2 linked regions of the Azospirillum sp. TSH100 genome follow. The protein of the gene in region 2 interacts with the protein of the main gene of each other region in a pairwise test. Links are inferred from orthologs where the notes say so. Each region holds a gene or a part of one and is shown on either strand. Other genes may lie near its edges.

Region 1 (2,959 bases), 350 kb from region 2 along the record:
CCGCCTTCGGCATCGAACGGTCGGAGGCCGACACCATCTTCAGCGCGTGGAAGGGCACCACCTTCTACGAGTACCAGCTGCGCCGCATCGCTCCGCGCGCCCGCACCATCCTGACCTGGCTGAAGTCGCGCGAGTGCATTCCGGTCGACATCCGCATGCACAAGCCCTACGAGACCCAGCTGCTGATGCACATCGAAAAGGTGGGCAAGCTGCTGGAAACCACGCTGCTCGACATCCGCACCATCCTGTCGGACTATGAGACCTCGTTCAGCAGCTTCATGAACGGCCAGCCGGAGCCCTTCCGCGACTATCTGCGCAGCATCCGCTCGCGCTACTGGCTGCTCGGCTACTGCGTGTCGGCTCTGACCAGCGTCGCCCATCTGGACGCCCGCTGCATGAAGAACACCCCGTCGCGCAAGCTGTACTTCGAGGGCATGCAGAAGCTGCTGCGTCAGTTCGACGTGGCGCTGGACCGCCGCCGCGAGCAGAAGGGCGCGCTGTAGGCGCTTCCCGCCAAACCCAAAACCACCCAGCAAAAAGGCGGCGCCTCACAGCGCCGCCTTCTTCATTTCCGAACCTTGAACCGTCAGGTGCCCTGCGGTTCCGGACCGATGCCACCACTTTCCTGCCCGGTGCTGGGCGGAACGGAGGACCGGCGGCCGGTGCCCGTGGTCGGGCGCGGCGGGACGGCCATCGTCTCGCGATCGTCGTCGCGCAGGATCGGCTCGCCGCGCAGCAGACGGTTGATCTCGTCACCGCTCAGCGTCTCGTACTCCAGCAGGCCCTTGGCCAGGGTGTGCAGCTGGTCGATGTTCTCGGTCAGGATCGTCCGGGCGCGGTCGTAGCTCTCGTCCACGATGCGGCGGATTTCCTCATCGACCAGCTGGGCGGTGCGGTCGGACATGTTCTTGTGCTGGGTCACCGAATGGCCCAGGAACACCTCCTGCGTCGGCTCGCCGTACAGCAGCGGGCCGAGCTTGTCGCTCATGCCCCACTCCGTCACCATGCGGCGCGACATCTCGGTCGCCATCTTGATGTCACCCGAAGCGCCGGTGGTCACCCGCTCCTTGCCGAAGATCAGTTCCTCGGCGATGCGGCCACCCATGGCGACGGTCAGGTCAGCCAGCAGCTTGGCCTGCGACAGGCTGATGCGGTCGCCTTCCGGCAGGCGCATCACCATGCCAAGCGCACGGCCGCGCGGGATGATGGTTGCCTTGTGGACCGGATCGCTGTCGACGCAGTGGATGGCGCAGATGGCGTGGCCGGCCTCGTGGTAGGCGGTCAGCTTCTTCTCGTCCTCGGTCATGACCATGGAGCGGCGTTCCGCACCCATCATGACCTTGTCCTTGGCGGCCTCGAACTCGGCCATGCCGACGACGCGCTTGCCGATGCGGGCGGCCAGCAGAGCGGCCTCGTTGACGAGGTTCGCCAGATCGGCGCCGGAGAAGCCGGGGGTGCCGCGGGCGATGACCTTGGCGTCGACGTCCGGCGACAGCGGAACCTTCCGCATGTGGACCTTGAGGATCTTCTCGCGGCCCAGCACGTCGGGGTTCGGCACCACGACCTGACGGTCGAAGCGGCCCGGACGCAGCAGCGCCGGGTCGAGAACGTCCGGACGGTTGGTGGCGGCGATCAGGATCACACCCTCGTTCGCCTCGAAGCCATCCATCTCGACCAGCAGCTGGTTGAGCGTCTGCTCACGCTCGTCGTTGCCACCGCCCAGGCCGGCGCCGCGATGGCGGCCGACCGCGTCGATTTCGTCGATGAAGATGATGCAGGGGGCGTTCTTCTTGCCCTGTTCGAACATGTCGCGGACGCGGGACGCACCCACACCGACGAACATTTCGACGAAGTCGGAACCGGAGATCGTGAAGAACGGCACATTGGCTTCGCCGGCCACCGCGCGGGCGGTCAGCGTCTTGCCGGTGCCTGGAGGACCGACCAGCAGGCAGCCCTTCGGAATCTTGCCGCCCAGCCGCTGGAACTTCTGCGGGTCCTTCAGGAACTCGACGATCTCCGTCAGCTCCTGCTTGGCCTCGTCGATGCCGGCGACGTCGTCGAAGGTGACGCGGCCGACCTTCTCGGTCAGCAGGCGGGCCCGCGACTTGCCGAAGCCCATCGCCTTGCCGCCGCCGGACTGCATCTGGCGCATGAAGAAGATCCAGACGCCGATCAGCAGAAGCATCGGGAACCAGGACAGCAGCACCGAGAAGAGCGACGGCACGTTGCTATCGTCGGGAACCGCGTTGATCCGGACGTTCTTGTTGGTCAGGCGCTCCACCAGACCCGCTTCGGGCGGGACATAGGTGCTGAAGGAGCGGCCGTCGGAGAAATGGCCCGAAACCTGGTTGCCCTTGATCGTCACGTCGGCGACCTGGCCCCGGTCCACTTCGGCGAGAAGCTCGCTGAACGGAACGGTCGTTTGCGGGCTGCGGGTGGAGGAACTCTGGAACAGGTTGAACAGGGCCACGAGCAGCAGCCCTATGATGATCCAGAGCGCGAGGTTCTTGCCGAAATTGTTCACGTCACACGCCTTTCTGCGAACCCATCGCCATGCGGTGCGCCGACAAGGCCGCACCCCGGACTCCTACGGGCACGTTCCCTGATTAAATAATGCCGCCCCGGTCCGAAACAACCGTAAAAGCTGGTCTTCCCAAGGACGAAAGCGGACGAAACTTCGCGCGATCCACCGGCTCCTGTCCATCCGCGCCAAACCCGTAGCACATACCAACCATCGGCACACCAAGCAAATCTGCGCCCGACCAAAGGCTTGGCAGGGTTTCCCGCACCGGAACCGGCAGGTTGGGCAGCGTCTCCGGCGCCTGCCGCCCTGCCCATTCGCGCCAGCCGGCGGCTCCCAGCGCCGCGACCGTGACGGGCAGTTTCCACCGCGACGACACCCGAAGATCGAATCGGCCATCCCACAGAACCGCCCCACCCGGCGGGACCGTCGGACGTT
Region 2 (2,915 bases):
ACCTGCGGACCAACGCCGTTGAAGTAGCGGAAGAACTCGCCGGTCGGCGACAGCACCATGGTGGTATCGTTGCCGTTCAGCGACTTCCGATAAGCCTCCAGCGACCGGTAGAAACCATAGAAGCCGGGATCCTGCGAGGTCGCCTCGGCAATCAGCTTCAGCGCCGAGTTGTCGCCTTCGCCGCGCAGAATCTGCGCGTCGCGCTGGGCTTCGGCGATGATGACCGTGCGTTCGCGTTCGGCGCGCGACTTGATCTGCTGCGACTGCTCCTGGCCCTGTGCGCGGGCCTCCGCCGCCTCACGTTCGCGTTCGGACCGCATGCGGGCGAAGATCGACTGGCTGGTCTCTTCCGGCAGATCGGCGCGGCGGATACGGACGTCGACGATCTCGATGCCGAAGCGCTTGGCCTCGTCGTTCACCTGGCCCTTGATGTCGGTCATGATGCGGGCGCGCTCGTCCGACAGGACGGCCAGCACCGTGACGTTGCCGAGGACGCGGCGCAGCGACGAGTTGACGATCGAGTTCAGGCGCGTTTCAGCAACCGCTTCGGTCCCGGCGGTCTGATAGAAGCGCAGGGGGTCGTGGATGCGGTAGCGGGCGAAGGCATCGACGTCCAGACGCTTCTGGTCGGCCAGGATGACCTGCTCCACAGGCGGGTCGAGGTCGAGGACTCGACGGTCGAGCAGCCGGACTTCCTGGATGAAGGGGATCTTCACCTTCAGGCCCGGTTCCTGGATCACCCGGCGCGGCTCGCCGAATTGCAGGACGAGCGCCTGCTGGGCCTCGTTGACGGTGAACAGGGCGGACGATGCGACGACGCCGAGGGCGACGATGGCGATGCCGGCGATGGCGAGGGTGCGGTTCATGATGCGATCCTCCTCACTGGCCGGACATTGAAGGGTTCAGGGAGGTGTTTTGGGGCAGCGAAGACAGCGGCTGCGTCTGCGTTCCGGACCGCGCCCCCCCCTGGTTGCTGCCGCTCTGGGCAGGCGGAGCCTGACGCGGCGCTTGTTGCTGCGGGGCCGGCGTTGCGTTCGGGGTCAGCTGGTTCAGCGGCAGATAGGGAACGACGTTCTGAGCCGATCCCTCCACGATGATCTTGTTCCGACCGCGGAGGATTTCCTCCATGGTCTCCAGATACATGCGCTTGGCGGTGACGTCCTTGTTCAGCGCATAGGCCTCATAAACCTTGCGGAAGCGGTCGGCGTCGCCCTGCGCCAGGCTGACCACCTGCTCGCGGTAGGCCGAGGCCTCCTGCACCAGCCGCTCCGCCTCGCCGCGGGCGCGCGGAATGATGTCGTTGCGGTAGGCTTCCGCCTCGTTGCGGGCACGTTCGCGGTCGGCGCGGGCACGCTGCACGTCGTTGAACGCGTCGATGACCGGCTGCGGCGGGTCGGCCTTCTGCAACTGGACCTGGGTGATCTCGATGCCGGCCTGATACTCGTCGAGCATGGCCTGGAGAAGCTGGCGGGTCGAGGTTTCGATCTGCTGGCGGGCCTCGGTCAGGGCCGGTTGCAGGTCGGTACGGCCGATGACCTCGCGCATGGCGCTTTCGGCGGCCTTCTTCACCGTGACTTCCGGTTCGCGGATCTTGAACAGGAAGTTGCCGGCGTCCTTGATGACCCAGAACACAGTGAAGTCGATGTCGATGATGTTCTCGTCACCGGTCAGCATCAGCGATTCGTCCGGCACGTCGCGGTCGGTGCGTCCGCCGCCGACGGAGGAGCGGTAACCAACCTCGATCCGGTTGACGCGCGTCACCTTGGGCAGCAGCACCGTCTCGATCGGCGACGGCAGGCGGTAGCGCAGGCCGGGCTGTTCGGTGCGGGTCCACTCGCCGAAGCGCATGACGACGCCCTGTTCGTCGGCCTCGACGCGGTATATGCCGCTGGCGAGCCAGATCAGGCCGAGCACGCCGACGACCAGCGCAACGCCGCGGCCGCTGCCGAAGCCGCCGGGCATGGCGCGGCGCAGGCGGTCCTGGCTGCGCCGCAGAAGATCCTCAAGGTCGGGAGGCTGCGGGCCGCCGCCACCGCCGCCATTTCCTCCGCCCTGGGGCCGCCCCCACGGATTGCCCGGGCCGTTGTTGCCCGGCGGGGGACCCCAGGGGCCGCCACCGCCGCCCCCACCTTGATTGTTCCACGGCATCCGACTCTGTCCCCCTCTGCGATTCGTCCCATCATGTGGAAGCGCAATGGCTTAAGCCCCGCGCATCCCTTTACCGATCTCGTCCGTCGGTCCTATAGTCCCCCATACCCTTCGGCAAGGATTCCACCAACGGATATCCGCCAATATCGGGAAGACAGCGGAGTTTTCAACCATGGCGCAGATCAGCGAAGCTCAAGTCATGCAGGCGCTGAAGACCGTCATCGACCCGGACCGGGGCGGCGACATCGTCAGCCTGGGCATGTTGTCGGGCCTCGTGGTGCGCGACGGGCATGTCGCTTTTTCCATCGAAGTGGACCCCAAGCGCGGCGCCCAGGCGGAACCCCTGCGCCACGCGGCGGAGAAGGCGGTCGACGCCCTGCCCGGCGTCCTTTCGGTCACCGCCGTGCTGACCGCCCACCGGGCCGCGCCCCAGGCGGCACCGCAACAGGGCCACTCGCATGGGCATTCCCATGGTCACTCCCATGGTGGCGCCCCCCAGGCTGCACCGCAGAACGATCCGCAGAAGCCTCTGGTCCCCGGCGTGAAGGCCATCGTCGCGGTGGCATCCGGCAAGGGTGGTGTCGGCAAGTCGACCACGTCGGCCAACCTCGCGCTGGCGCTGGCCGCGAACGGACTGAAGGTCGGTCTGCTTGATGCCGACATCTACGGCCCGTCGATGCCGCGGATGATGGGTATCGCCGGGCGACCCAACAGCCCCGACGGCAAGCGCCTGGAGCCGATGGAGAATTACGGCGTCAAGGTGATGT

What was found. The genes of interacting proteins can lie anywhere in the genome.
Region 1: the proteins of hflK (region 2) and ftsH interact in binary tests that used the Escherichia coli proteins (3 or more experiments, as listed by UniProt). The link is inferred for Azospirillum sp. TSH100 from one-to-one orthologs.

Annotation. Positions count from the first base shown.
Region 1 is NZ_CP039634.1:1,768,888-1,771,846, reverse strand. Bases 56-2,944 are described here. They hold ftsH (ATP-dependent zinc metalloprotease FtsH), read right to left. Parts: upstream 2,525-2,944; coding sequence 587-2,524; downstream 56-586. Other genes in these bases: tilS (tRNA lysidine(34) synthetase TilS), read right to left, coding at 2,607-2,944; E6C72_RS08445 (hypothetical protein), read left to right, coding at 56-503. Also shown: more of E6C72_RS08445, read left to right, coding at 1-55; more of tilS, read right to left, coding at 2,945-2,959. UniProt on the Escherichia coli protein: Acts as a processive, ATP-dependent zinc metallopeptidase for both cytoplasmic and membrane proteins. Plays a role in the quality control of integral membrane proteins.
Region 2 is NZ_CP039634.1:2,114,379-2,117,293, reverse strand. What follows is about bases 15-2,859. They hold hflK (FtsH protease activity modulator HflK), read right to left. Parts: upstream 2,149-2,859; coding sequence 880-2,148; downstream 15-879. Other genes in these bases: apbC (iron-sulfur cluster carrier protein ApbC), read left to right, coding at 2,321-2,859; hflC (protease modulator HflC), read right to left, coding at 15-866. Outside these bases: more of hflC, read right to left, coding at 1-14; more of apbC, read left to right, coding at 2,860-2,915.